2 regions of the Dehalobacter sp. genome follow, and region 2 is predicted to be linked to the other one. Evidence: a T-box and tRNA genes for the amino acid it is inferred to sense, from the RefSeq annotation. Region 2 holds a T-box; the other holds one or more tRNA genes.
What was found. The T-box of region 2 lies ahead of ileS (isoleucine--tRNA ligase). A T-box ahead of a tRNA ligase gene usually reads a tRNA of that ligase, here a tRNA-Ile.
Positions count from the first base shown of each region.

Region 1: it has a tRNA-Ile gene. The T-box ahead of ileS (isoleucine--tRNA ligase) is inferred to sense a tRNA for this amino acid. The anticodon was not compared.

Region 1 is NZ_JAPDHR010000039.1:18,374-25,743, forward strand. It holds RNA gene rnpB (RNase P RNA component class A) at 704-1,068, opposite strand; gene OKX56_RS10810 (Nif3-like dinuclear metal center hexameric protein) at 1,456-2,607, opposite strand; gene OKX56_RS10815 (tRNA (adenine(22)-N(1))-methyltransferase) at 2,592-3,455, opposite strand; tRNA gene OKX56_RS10820 (tRNA-Ile) at 3,522-3,596, opposite strand; tRNA gene OKX56_RS10825 (tRNA-Asn) at 3,605-3,679, opposite strand; gene rpoD (RNA polymerase sigma factor RpoD) at 3,841-5,001, opposite strand; gene dnaG (DNA primase) at 4,988-6,823, opposite strand; gene OKX56_RS10840 (deoxyguanosinetriphosphate triphosphohydrolase) at 6,950-7,370, opposite strand, start outside.
Region 2 is NZ_JAPDHR010000041.1:13,213-20,582, reverse strand. It holds gene OKX56_RS11210 (ABC transporter ATP-binding protein) at 1-349, shown strand, start outside; gene OKX56_RS11205 (hypothetical protein) at 543-725, shown strand; gene ileS (isoleucine--tRNA ligase) at 817-3,918, opposite strand; T-box leader at 4,016-4,284, opposite strand; gene spoIIP (stage II sporulation protein P) at 4,641-5,486, shown strand; gene murJ (murein biosynthesis integral membrane protein MurJ) at 5,542-7,101, shown strand; gene lepA (translation elongation factor 4) at 7,225-7,370, shown strand, end outside.

The sequences.
Region 1 (7,370 bases), on a different contig from region 2:
TGTATGATATCCATATATTGAAAAACGCGATACCATACTCCCCTTTCTGTTTTTTAAAACTAAACTAACTAATTTCATATTTACTGATGCGAGTCTTTTTATATTATATAATTTTATTCACTTTTCATAAATGCTTATACTCCTTTTCCTTTATTTTTATGACGTTATTTTTATGATATCGTAAATACTATATAATATTTGCTATATAACTGTCAAATTAATACTAATATGTATTTAAACGGAAACACCGTTGCAAGTTCCAGTGGACGGGGCTGTGTATAATGACCCCAATGAGTCAAACACAAATTTTAAAAAACTAAGTTATAATGGAGACATGAGTTAAAAAAAAGATATCACCTGTCAACACCGATGTAAATTTATGTCTATTGGTAAATAATATCAATCGGTATTGGTGGGCGTTGATGATCGGATCTTTCTTTTGGTACGATATCCGATGTATGGCAATCTTTCTTCCTTTGTGATAAGCGGCGGGCATATTGTCCAAGGCGATGGTTGCCACATCTTTTTCGGCGTATTCCGAAGGTCCACAGAAAGGAACAAGGAAAAATACTAAATTGCAGCTGAAAATTTCTATATCCTTATAGCCTTTTTGACAAATAAAAAAACTTGGTCCCAGACCAAGTTATAAGACAGGGCAACCAGCCCAAAATTCGTTTAATTGAAAGATGTTACCCGGAAATATAGCGGAAGTCAACCTGTAAGCCGAGTTCTGTACCTCTTGCGAGGTGATGATCATCTATCTAGGACTGCCGTTACCGACAGTCTCAAGCGACCTTACCCGGGAACAGAGCGGGCAGCTCCATCGTTCCTCTATTTGGTCTTGCTCCAGGTGGGGTTTGCAGGGCCAGCCAGTTACCTGACTGCCGGTGAGCTCTTACCTCACCTTTCCACCCTTACCGCTTGGCAGCGGCGGTATATCTCTGTTGCACTTTCCTCAAAGGGATTCTCCCCCCGCCGGGCGTTACCCGGCACCCTGCCCTGTGGAGCTCGGACTTTCCTCAGAGACGACCTTTCGGCACTTGTCCCCGCGACCATCCGGTTGACTTCGCTATCCAATCTTACTAGATTATTTGTGTTTGGTCAAATAATTCTTAAGCGTATCTAAAGTAAATCGCCGTAATCAATTTGTTGCCTATTTCATATAGCGTATATCAGGAATTCAATGATTTGTTTCGACATTAGTTGCTTCGACAAATTACGGCGTAATCACAGTATATCATTCCAAAAACAAAATTCAAGCTACAATTTATAACACTATAATCAAATTTTCCCTATAATTTTGTAATTATTTTAATTCTTAGTTATGCACAAGTTGTGAACAAATTGTGCATAACTTTTGAGTTCTTATGATCATCCGCCCAAAAATAACCAGGACGCTATTGGAACCAACTATAGATTTATCTTTCAGACAATTCAGTCATGTTGATAACTTTATCAACGCTTCAACCACGGTATTTTGCTCGCCGCGCTGATAACCACTTCTACGTCATCCATTGTTCGATCGGCTCTAATATAATCGTAAAGTGCATGGATCATTGGGATTTCGCTAAGAAAATGCCCGAGCTCACCGACGGCCATACCTGATTCGAGACAATCCAGCACGTTATGGTAGCCGATCTCTCCTGTGATATATAAATCAGCACCCTTAAAGGCAGCCTTCGCCACAAAACTGCTTCCGCTGCCATTTAAAATGGCAATTTTTTTGATCTTTCTGTCAGGATCTCCTGCCAATCGCACTGAAGAACAGTCATGGCCATACTTCTCCGTAAGCTGCTTCAGAAATCCTTCCCACAAATCGGCTAGTCTGACAGGTTTCAGTAATGTTCCGATCACCCCGTATCCTCTGGGTTTCCCGGTATTTCGGAGTGGTATCAGGTCGTAAGCGGGTTCTTCATACGGATGTGCCTTATGCAAAGCCTTAATCGCCCTGCCAAGGCTGCGCTCTTCGACAATGCTCTCGAGCCGGATCTCGGGTACTCTGGTCAGCTCTCCAACTTTTCCTATAGTTGGCTCGGCTCCGTCCAGCGCCCGGAACATGCCTTCACCGTTTGTCTGGAAGAAACATTCGCTGTAGGCATCACTGTGCTCGCCATCGGTAATTCCACTGCCGACGCCTTCGGCGGTCAGAGCCTTCCGGATGGTCTCGACGTGTTCTTCCGGAACAAAAGTGACGATCTTAATCAGTTTCTCAGCAGAGGTGGTTTCCAGGAACTCTTTTTTCTGCAGTCCGAGCATTTCCGCAAACGTCAGGCTCGATGACAAATACGACTGATCCAGATTCGTGTGGGCAGCATAATATGAGATCCCATTGCGGAAAAGCGATAGGGGGGCCAAGGCCGCCTGGTTGTCCATACGGAGATTCTTCAGCGGTTTAAACAGCAGCGGGTGGTGGGAAACAATCAGTTCAGCTTTTTCCGAAACAGCTTCTTCGACGGCTTCCATGGTTCCGTCCAGCGTCAGTAAAATCTTATTGACGCGCTGGGCGCTGCTGCCGACCAGGAGTCCGGGATTGTCCCAGTCTTCTGCCCAGGAACGCGGCGCTATCTTTTCGATGAGTTGTTCAACCTGGCCTACTGATACAGCCATCTTTTTATTACCTCCATCATGGCGATTTCCTGCCTCATCTGTTCTGCTCTCTGGGAAACTGCAGCCCTGTTTGTGCGCATCATTTCCAGAACGACTCTTCTGAGATTGCTCGTGGTGTCGGCAATGATGTCGTTTAACCGGGGTTCTTTGCGTTCGATGATCAGCGGTCCGAGCTGCCAGATGAAATTACGCAGCGTCTGTTCCAGATCCTTTGCTGCTTCCAACGCAGGCACTCCGGTACAGTCCGCGGCAATATCCTGAATGACCTGCTTCATCCGCTGTTCGACTTCCTCTCTATCCAGACCTTCTGAGCGGGACAGGCAAATGACGGTATACAGCCTGCCGTCTTCTTCTGTCAGACATTCTTCGCTCAGCCTCCAACCCTCAGAAAGCAGTTCGAATCTGACCCTGTTTTCTGCGCCCTGCGGCTGAAGGATCAATGTCTGAACACTCTGCAGTACGTCCGGCTTCGTGGCGAGTATTTCGAGGATCGTCACGCCGCCCATACCGGCAATGACCAATGTATCGACTTCTCCCGACTCCAGCGGAATCAGTCCGTCTCCGTGCCGGATCTGGATGTTGTCCTGTAATCCATAGGCTTTAACATTTTCGACAGCAGATTCATAAGGCCCTCTGTGGACATCTACCCCGACAGCCTGGCAAATCACTCCGGCCTGTACCAGATAGACAGGCAGATAGGCGTGGTCCGTACCGATATCCCCGATTCTGGCGCCGGCGGGCACCAGTGACGCAATTGTCTCCAGGCGGGAGCCAAGCTTTATGGCCGTTTTATTTTCCAGTTTATTATCTTGCTGTTCTGAAACCATTGTATTCCTCAATGTTATCATCCCTATAACAATAAACTCCGGCTTGCACCAGAGTTTTGTTTTTGATTTCAAATTCATTATTTTTGGTGGTGGGCCCACCTGGGATCGAACCAGGGACCAACCGGTTATGAGCCGGCCGCTCTACCGCTGAGCTATAGGCCCAAAAAATATGGCTCCCCGAGCTGGATTCGAACCAGCAACCTATCGGTTAACAGCCGATTGCTCTACCGTTGAGCTATCGAGGAAAGCCTGCGACGTTTATTATACGGAATTATTGCGCGATGGTCAAGCATGTTTTATCAATTTTATCTTGCGTTATCTGGATTCATCTCAACTTTTCTTAATCCTTTTTAGTCTTATTTATTGTCTTTAGCATAACAAGAATTTTTTAAGAAAATCCTGATTTTTAGTCTAAATAATCCTTCAATTTTTTGCTGCGGCTTGGATGGCGGAGCTTGCGCAGCGCCTTGGCCTCGATCTGCCTGATTCTTTCTCTGGTTACGCCGAATTCCTGGCCGACTTCCTCCAAAGTCCTGGTGCGTCCGTCATCGAGTCCGAAACGCAGTCTGAGGACTTTCTCTTCTCTTGGGGTGAGCGTCTCAAGGACCTCTTCAAGCTGTTCCTTGAGCAGGATGAATGACGCGGCTTCAGAGGGAGCCGGAGCATCCTCGTCGGGAATAAAATCTCCGAGGTGGGAATCTTCCTCTTCCCCGATCGGTGTTTCCAAAGAAACAGGTTCCTGAGCGATCTTTAAGATCTCCCGCACACGTTCTTCCGGTATCTCCATGACCTTGGCTGTTTCATCCGGGGTTGGATCGCGGCCCAGTTCCTGCAGGAGCTGTCTGTTGACCCGGATCAGTTTATTAATCGTTTCGACCATATGAACCGGTATGCGGATCGTTCTGGCCTGGTCGGCGATCGCGCGCGTGATGGCCTGTCTGATCCACCAGGTTGCATACGTACTGAATTTAAAGCCTTTGCGGTAATCAAATTTTTCCACAGCTTTAATCAGACCAAGATTGCCCTCTTGGATCAGGTCCAGGAAAAGCATGCCGCGGCCCACATAGCGCTTGGCAATACTGACCACCAGACGCAGGTTTGCTTCCGCCAGACGGCGCTTGGCCATTTCATCCCCGGCCTCCATCTTGAGAGCCAGTTCAATCTCATCTTCCGCTGTCAGCAAAGGAACCCGGCCGATCTCCTTCAGGTACATCCTGACGGGATCGTCGATCCCCACACCTTCAGGAATGGAAAGGTCAATGTCTGTTTCATTAGCGATCTCGTCGGCAAGATCTTTTGTTTCTTTGTCGATAACCACTTCGACGCTGTCGTCAACAACATCAATACCGAGCCCGCTCAGCTGGTCATAGATCTCCTCAATCTGGTCCTCAGAAAGGTCGACCTTCTGCAAAGCATTGGCAATCTCATCATAGGTAAGATTACCCTTGGTTTTGCCCAGCTCAATTAAAGTCGAGACATTTTCCTTTTTCATTTCATCTACGGTCACGGAATTCTCCCCTTCCAGCGGATAATTCGCAACAAATTGTTTCTTATTATTTCTCGCCACGTTTCAACCGCTCTCCTATCTCCTGGAGCAGGACAAGCGCCCCAGTCATATCTCCAGTTTTTTCCAGCAAAATCATTTTGGCCTGCAAATCTTCGATCGTCTCTTTCTTCTTTGTCTCCTTAATCAAAGCAATGCAGTCCTTAAGGAGCATATCGGCTTTATCGAAATCGATGGACAATTCATATATTTCGGCAAGACGCCTTTGAACCTTCTCATACCAGCTGTCATCATTGATAAGATTCAAACTGTTTTCCGGGAAATTCTCGAAGATATATCTATGTTCCTGCAGCCTCCAAAATTCCTTATCCAGGTTGTCGGCTACTTGATTTTTATAATTGGGATTCTCCAGGATGATTCTGAGAATGGTCTGTTCGGCCCGGAAAACTCCTAAATGGACATAAGATTCGTTAGAACTGTCAATGTCCGTCCCTTCTATAGTATTTCTTTTTTTTACAGAAATATCCTGTTGTTGCGAAAAAATTTCGGAATTACCCCTGTTTCCTCTGGTTTTCTTCGTCAAGCTGTCGATCTCGTGCTGAACTGCTTCGAGCGTGAGACCGAGCTCCAGACTTAGATATCTTTCATATCCTTCTTTCTCAACTACGCTTGAAACTTTAAGGATATCGGGAGCAAGCTTTCTGATCAGCTCTGCTTTATCCGGTATGGTCCGCAGGGGGGTGTCCCGGATCAGCATTTTATATTTAAACTCGATGAAAGTAATGGTATTTTCGAGTTTCTTGCGGAATTCAGCGACGGTGTGCTTTTTCAGGAATTCATCAGGATCCTTGGCATCCTCGAGCAGCAGCACCTGAATGTTCAGGCCTTCATCAAGAAGGATCTCACCGGCGCGCAGGGCTGCCTGAATCCCTGCCTTATCCGAGTCATAGCCGATTACGATCTTGCCTGAATATTTTTTAAGCAGCCTGGACTGATCCTTAGTCAGGGCGGTTCCGAGTGAGGCGACAGCATTTGTGAAGCCTGCTCTCTGCGCTGCGATTGTATCCATATACCCTTCAAGGAGTAAAGAATACCCTGCCTCCCTGATTCCCCGGGAAGCCAGATGAATGCCGTAAAGATTGCGTCCTTTATGAAAAAATTTTGTTTCCGGTGAATTCAGATATTTAGGTGTAGAATCATCGAGCACCCTTCCGCCAAAAGCAATCGGAGCCCCTTTGACATCGAGGATAGTATAAATCACCCTGTTGCGGAACCTGTCGTAATAACTGATTTCCTGCTCACTGGTTTCCCTACGGACAGCGAGCCCGAATTCAGCCAGTTCTTCCGGTGCGACTCCTTTGTCTGCAAGCTCCCTGATCAAGCCATCCCACCTGTCCGGCGCAAACCCAAGACGGAAATCCCGGATGACTTCGGGGCCAATCCCTCTGTGTTCAAAGTAAGCCAGTCCATCCTGTCCTTCGGGACGATGCAGAAGCACGTCGTGGTAGTAGCAGGCAGCCCACTCATGAATCTCCCGCCAGCGGCTGCGCTGGGCTTCGTTCTTCCTTTCCTCCGAAGAAAGCTCTCTTTCCGGCAGCGCCATCCCATACTTCCCGGCTACCTTCTTCAAAGCTTCGATGAAGGCTAAGCCTTCTTTCTTCATCAGGAAAGAAAAAACATTTCCGCCGGTGTGGCAGCCAAAACAGTAGAACATCTGACGATCGGGATTTACATTGAAACTCGGTGTCTTTTCAGAATGAAACGGACAAAGCCCTTGATAGTTTTTGCCCGTACGTTTCAGCACCACATGTTCAGAGATAATTTCAACAATGTCAGCTTGGCGGCGTACTTCTTCGATAAAATCCTCAGATATTTTATAATCCATACCAGCACGCCCTTCATGGATTTACGTTTTTCTGACAAGTCTTTATCTTTTTCGATAAACTTTTTATTTTTCCTTCTTATTTTGAGACAATTTTTTGCACTTTTTGTTTAGTACTTTATCTCCCTGCTACTCTTTAGGAATAAAAAGATGTTTGAAGATGCTGATGGCATAGTTGTCTGTCAGACCCGCAACATAGTCAGTGATGGCTTGTTTCAGATCTCCCCCTGTCCATCTCAGATAATCTTCAGGCAGAATTTCCGGGTGATGCAGGTAGTAATCGAAAAGAATTCCCAAAATCAATCGGCTTTTGCTTCGTTCCTCCTGCAGTGAGCTGCTGTAGTATACTCTCTCAAACATGAAGTCGCGGAATTCTTTCATGATTGCGGAGATTTCTGCGGACTGACAAATCGTGTCCTTGCCTTCGGAAGCCTGAATCATATCGAGGACCATGGTCGTGATCATTTCGCTGGTGCTGGAGCCGATCTCTTTTCTGATCGTGGCCGGAAGGTCGTTCACGGACAGAATCTCAGCGCGCAAAGCATCGTCA
Region 2 (7,370 bases):
TCTGCTGCAGGGAAGAGAAAAGGATTTGGCCGGTTCTTTAAGCGGTGGTCTACAGCAGATGCTGGCAATAGGCAGGGCCCTTATGGCCAGGCCCTCACTGCTGCTGCTCGACGAACCTTCCATCGGGCTGGCCCCGCTTGTCGTACGCGAGATCATGGCGATCCTGGTCGGGATGAAAGAGTCCGGCGTCACAGTCGTACTGGTCGAACAAAATACAAAAGCCGCCTTGAGAGTGGCGGACAGTGTACTCGTCATGGAGCGGGGTAAAATTGTTCACCACGGAAGCTCCAAAGAAGCAATCTCGGATTCTCTGCTTCAGGAAGCTTATCTGGGCCGGACCCGGATGTGACCAGCCAATAATGCGGGATCTCGATCTTCTTTGACGATTCGTTTTTGTCGCCCCGAAACGTAAAATATGTCAGACTGGACTACGTTGATCTCGTATAAGATTCTGAAAAATATTCGTCTGGTTTTTCCTACACTGAAGAAGCGGTGTTTTAAGTGCGTAAATGACATCTGCCAGTATATAGCGGTACTTATAAATGATAGCAGAAAAATTAGATCTCAAATTCTTTACAGGATTGCTTAATGGACGAGATATTAACGGCATGGTGCTGTCCGCGCCAAGTGGAGCTGGATGCGGAACGCGGCTGTTTGTGCCATGGATGGCACAACAGCTGAAAAGCGGATGGCACCACGCCGTTAGCCTCAGCTTAAAAAAATAATGCTAATGATGGTCTGTGTTAACTATTATCAGCATTATTTCAGTTCAAGGTTACTTATTTTAAAAAATTCAGCTTAACGGAGCCAAAGCATTTAGATCCGTTCTACCCTGACGCCGGTATCGTGGTCATTCAGGTTCACCTTAGTCAGGTCTGCGGTACTCGGTGTTTTTTCGATGCTTTCAGCGAGCGTTTCTACTTTGATGTATTCTTGATAGCTTTGAATCGCACTCGTGACTTGGTCATCCCCATCGAAATAGATCCGGATGCGGTCCATCATTTCAAAATCATTGCTCTTGCGCATCTGCTGGACTTTGGAAACGAGCTCTCTGGCCAGACCTTCATCGATAAGCTCTCTGGTCAGCGTGGTATCAAGAATAACGAACAGGTTGTTTTCCATTGTGACCGTGAACCCTTCTTTGGCGGAAATCGACACGATGACATAGTCCTTGACGATATCTAGCTGTTCTCCATCCACATCCACTGAGAGCGATTCTCCAGCCTCCAGGGCAGCCACAGCCGTTGAAGCCTCCAGGCTTTCCAGTGCTTTGCCAAGGAGTTTGATTTTCGAGCCGAAGACGGGTCCAGCAGTTTTGAAGTTTGGCTTCAGAATGAAATTCATAAAATCGCTTAAGTTATTCGCAAAAATAACTTCCTTTACATTGAGCTCTTCCTGAATCAGTGGAATTAAATCGGCGATCAGGACTTCATATTTCCCGTCAACTAGGATTTGCTGGATCGGCTGACGGACTTTGATCCTGACCTGTTCCCGGGCAGATCTGCCGAGGGTGACTAAATTCCTGACCAAATCCATTCTGTTTTCGACGTTCTGATCGATCATAGTCGAGACATATTCCGGATAATCTGCCAGGTGGACCGAAGTCTCACCGGTCAGGTTACGGTAGATTTCTTCCGCCAGATAAGGTGCGAACGGTGCTGAGATTTTGGCGATGCCGACCAGGATTTCATACGTGGTGTTATAGACGGCCTTCTTGTCGTCCGATAGGCCGGAATCCCAGAATCTGCGGCGGGATCGCCGGATATACCAGTTGGAGAGGTCCTCGCTGACAAATTCTTGTATTTTTCGGACCGCTTTAGTCAGATCATAGACAGCGAGATTGGTTTCAACGTCATTGAGCAGGGCGTGATATTTGGAGAGGATCCACCTGTCGAGCTCCGGCCGCTTTTTGTATTCGATAAAGAAATCTCTCGGGTCGACCTCATCGGTATTCGCATAGAGCGCAAAAAAGGTATAGACGTTGCGGAGTGTCCCGAAGAACTTGCTCTGGACTTCCTTAAGGCCTTCGATGTCAAAGCGTTTAGGTGTCCAGGCCGGAGACACATAAAGCAAATACCATCTGAGCGTGTCGGCACCGTACTGGTCAAACAGTTCAAACGGGTCTACCGTGTTGCCTTTGGATTTGGACATTTTCTGTCCCTGCTTGTCTAAAACCAGATCGTTGACCAGAACCCGCTTATACGGGGAACGGCCCATCACAAAGGTCGAGATCGCGAGCAGGGAGTAGAACCAGCCGCGGGTCTGATCGATCCCTTCACAGATAAAATCAGCCGGGAACAGTTCATGGAAGTTCTCTTTGTTTTCAAACGGATAATGATGCTGAGCATAGGGCATCGCGCCGCTGTCAAACCAGCAGTCAATGACTTCACTGACCCGGGTCATCGGTTTGCCGCACTTTTCACAGCGGATATGAACATCATCGACGTAAGGTCGGTGCAGTTCGATGGTTTCATCAATCTTTTCGATTGCTTTTTCCACAAGTTCTTTGCGGGAGCCGACCGAAGCAGTATGGCCGCATCCGCAGCGCCAGATATTCAGCGGAGTCCCCCAGTAGCGGTTACGGGACAATGCCCAGTCATTGACATTTTCAAGCCAGTTGCCAAAACGTTTTTCACCGACAAAGTCGGGATACCATTCAACTGTTTTGTTATTGGCGACAAGCTGATCTTTTAGTTTGGTCATCGCAATGTACCAGCTTGGTTTGGCGTAGTACAGCAGAGGGGTCTGACAGCGCCAGCAGTGCGGGTAATTATGCTCCAATTTTTCCTTTTTAAACAGTTTGCCCTCGGCATGCAGCCACTTGATGATATCCAGGTCGGCATCCATCACAAAGCTATCCTTCCAAGGCGTTGCGATAAATTTGCCCGATTCGTCCACCGGTTGAAAAACCGGCAGGTTGTAGCGCTTTCCGGTGTTATAATCGTCTTCACCAAAAGCGGGTGCGGTATGGACGATCCCGGTACCGTCCTCTGTCGTGACATAATCGGCAGTCGTCACAAAAAAAGCCTTTTTGTCGGCGGTTAAGAACGGCATCAGCTGCTCATACTCCATATATTCAAGCTCAGTGCCTTTTAATTCCTGCAGGACTTCATAATCGTCGCCGAGTACTTTCGGTGCAAGCGTCTTCGATAGATAATAAATCTCATCATTGCTGCGGACTTTGACGTAGGTTTCGGTCGGGCTTACCGTCAGTGCAGCATTGGAGGGCAAGGTCCATGGTGTGGTCGTCCAGGCCAGAAAATACTCGTCATATTCTTGGCGTTTGAATTTGACAATGACTGTATTCGTTTTAATTTCTTTATAGCCCAGCGCGACTTCGTGGGAAGCAAGTCCGGTTCCACATCTGGAGCAGTACGGAAGAATCTTGTGACCTTCGTACATATATCCTTCTCTGAAAAATTTGTCCAGAATCCACCAGACACTTTCAATATAATTGTTATCCAGGGTAATATACGGATGATCCAGATCAATCGAATAACCCATCCGGATCGTCATTTCGCGCCACTGTTTTTCATACGTAAACACAGAGTCGCGGCATTTTTCATTGAACTGGGCGATCCCATACGCTTCTATACCTTGTTTGTCGGAAAGATTCAACTGTTTTTCAACTTCGATTTCCACCGGCAGTCCGTGCGTATCCCATCCCGCCTTCCGTTTGACCTGAAAACCTTTCATGTTCTGATACCGGCAGACGGAATCCTTCAGTGTTCTCGCCATGACATGGTGAATACCCGGCTTGCCGTTGGCTGTAGGCGGACCCTCATAAAACACGAACGGTTCCGCGCCTTCGCGGTTTTCGATTGTCTTCTGCAGAATATCAATCGAATCCCAGTAATCTGATATTTGTTTTTCCCGTCCAGCAACGGGGTTTTCAGCTAAAGATTTAAATTTTTTCATAGAGATTCTCCTTTATCAATTCATTAATGACTAATTAGTTCCTCGTCAACCCTCAAGTTATCATATGAAAAAAGTAAAAATCCCTAAGTATGAATAACTTAGGGACGACTAAACCGCGGTACCACCCTGATTATATGTCTGAGGTACATGAAATTACGTCAAACACATCACTCTTACCCGTTAACGCAGGGCAGGCGAAACTTCTTACTGGAACCCTGTTAATTGATCACTTGACAGTGACAAGGTACATATTTCTGAAGTTCAGCTCCCGGGTGATTTTCACTTGAAAGTCGGACGCAATCTCTCAGCATTTGATTGCTTTCTGTGGACTTCCTTTTAAGCTACTGTCCCATTCCTTGCTGTTTGATACTTGAATTGTCTTCAAATTATATCTATTATATGACATCCCATGCAAAAATGCCAAGTACATCTTAAAAATTCTGCACTGTATAAATTCAGCGTTAATGCAGGTGTAAAATATTAAGGATATTTCAATGTTCTAAGACAGGTTTGTCCTTCATATTCCTAATTATGGAAAGGAGGAGATTATCCTGTTTTTTTGGAATACCCGTCTGAAAGCTGTTGGGGTCATACTACTCTTGGCGCTGCTTGCATTTTCTGTTTACTTTTGCATTTCCAACGATAGTTTTCAGTATACCATAAAAATATTGTCTGAAAAAAGTTTTCCGTTTGAGCTTATACTTCTGGAAGGCGCCCCGGGGATGTCTTATCCACAACGAACCTATATCAGTGATACACGGAATGCTGCTGCAGGGATCGGAATGTATTTGCTGACCGGAGTCAACATATCCGACGCTCGGACGTATTTTTTAAGTTTCTATGCACCTCCTTCCGAAGGGCCGACCTGGCTGGGCTGGGCCTATTATCCCAATGATCCTGAAATGGAGGGACCACTGCTCGAACCCCTCGATAATCCGTTTTATCATGATCCTGAACCGATTAAAAGTGCGCAGGATGTCCTGGTAAGCATCTATCACACCCACAGTGCAGAGTCCTATTCGGGGGATGGCGGTGCAGACCGGTCAGCTGGAGGTGAAAACGGAGATATTGTGGAGATTGGACAGCTATTGACTGAAAAATTGAACCAGGCAGGAATCAATACGGCACATTCCGAGGAGGTTAATGATGCTGTCTATATCCAGGCCTACAATCATTCCTATCTCGCAGCAAAAAAAATGCTCGAGAAAAACCCAACAACCCGTTTGCTGATCGATCTTCACCGGGACGGACTTCCTTCCCAGGTGGGCAAAGATACTGCAAAGATTAACGGACAGGAGTGTGCCAGAGTCATGATTGTGATCGGTCAGAAAAATCAAAACTGGGAAAAGAATGATGCAATTGCGCGTGAAATTATTAAGATTGCGGAAAAAAAATACCCGGGACTGTTTTTCCCGAAAATCCGCTATGCCTCAGAAGCACGCTATAACCAGTATCTCACGGACGGAGCAATCCTGCTGGAAATTGGCAGTCAGCTAAACACGTTGGAGGAAGCACAGGCTGCAGCCGGACCGATAGCCGAAGTATTGAAGGAATATCTCGGTAAATGATATAATTTGCAGTGAGTGCATTTCTTTGTATATAGAAAGGTCCTTCAGCATCATTATGACAAACAATCAAAAAATGATGAAAGCGGCAGGCTTCATGATGGCTGCCAACCTTGTTTCCAGGCTTCTCGGTTTTGTCAGGGAATCCCTGATGGCAGGCCTGTTTGGGAAAACGGCGGCTACAGATGCGTATAATACGGCTTTTATTCTTCCGGACCTGCTCTACTGGCTGTTGGTCGGAGGGGTGTTGAGTGCTGCCTTTATCCCTGTCCTATCCGAATATATTGCCAAAGAAAAGGAAAAAGAAGGATGGAAAGTCGTCAGCTCGGTAACCAATGCGACATTTCTTCTGCTCTGTATCCTGGTTATCGCAGGCATGCTGCTGACTCCGAAGTTTATTGAGATGCAGGTACCCGGATTCAGTCCGGCGAATAAGGAACTTACCATCTATCTTACCCGCATCTTACTGCTGCAGCCGGTCATTCTGGCTTTGAGCGGGATTACGATGGGTATCCTGAACTCGTACAAAATATTTTGGCCGTCCGCGCTGGGGACGGTCCTTTACAATGCCAGCGTCATCCTATTTGGGGCGCTTTTTGCTAATTCCGGTGAGGCCCGGAGTATCTCCGGTTTTGCGTTTGGGGTCGTGATCGGCGCTACGGTAAATTTTCTTGTCCAGGTCCCTTCCCTGCGCAGGGTTGGCTTCCGCTACTATCCAATGATCGATTTGAAACATCCCGGGGTCCGGAAGATCATGGTCTTGGCTGTCCCGATGATTATCATGTACACCTTGAATCAATTCCAGGTCATTGTGAATTCCAACCTCGGTTCTGCGCTTGATCCGGGAAGCTTGACTGCGATCTGGTACTCTTACCGTCTTTTCCAGGTCCCGGTCGGCATCTTCGCGCTGGCCATCGGTGTCGCTGTTTTTCCGACCTTAACAGAGCAGGCTGCTCTGAAAAAGGCCAAAGACTTTCTGGAGACGATCTCGAGTGCAATTCGTCTGATTATCTTTATTACGGTTCCGATATCCATTGGGATGGTCGTCCTGCGCTTCCCTTTGATTCGGGTTCTGTTCCAGCATGGTGAATTCAGTGCAGGGGATACGGATATCATGGCTGTGCCGCTGCTGTATTTTTCGCTGGGGATCACTGCTCAGGCTATTATTCAGATTCTGCCGCGTGCTTTTTATGCGATGCAGAACACCTGGATTCCGGTTATTCTTGGTCTTATCGCCATGGCTGCCAGCATAATCTGGATGTACATTTTAGTCGGGCCTTTGGCTTGCGGCGGCTTGGCCCTGGCTGTAACCCTCGGAGCCATTATGCAGATGCTCCTGCTGTTTATCGTACTGCGCCGCAAACTCGGCAAAATTGACGGGCGCAGAATCGCAGCCGTGTTTAGTAAAACACTGGCAGCCGCTTTGGCCATGGCAGCTGTCGTCATGATTTGGGCGAATCTGCTGACCCTTTGGGTCGGAATTGGCAAAATGGGATCGACGATTGTTTTAATCAGCGGAGCACTCGTAGGCATGCTCGTGTTTTTTATAGTTGCCCGTCTGCTGAAGATGGAAGAGTACCAAATGGCCATCGAGATGCTGATCAAACGACGCAAATAAGGAGGGCTGGGGGGCAAAAGGACTCCCCCTGTCCCCCCGGCATTCCGGAGCCGCCTTGCTTTTCAAGGCGGTAGTTTGGTATAATGATATGCTGGCATTATATTCGGGGAGAGAAGAATATCCATGGCAAACGCTTCATCTAAAATCAGAAATTTTTCGATCATTGCCCATATCGATCACGGCAAATCTACTCTTGCCGATCGGCTGATTGAGTATACCGGAACCATGTCCACCCGGGAACTCAAGGAGCAGGTTCTCGACTCCATGGA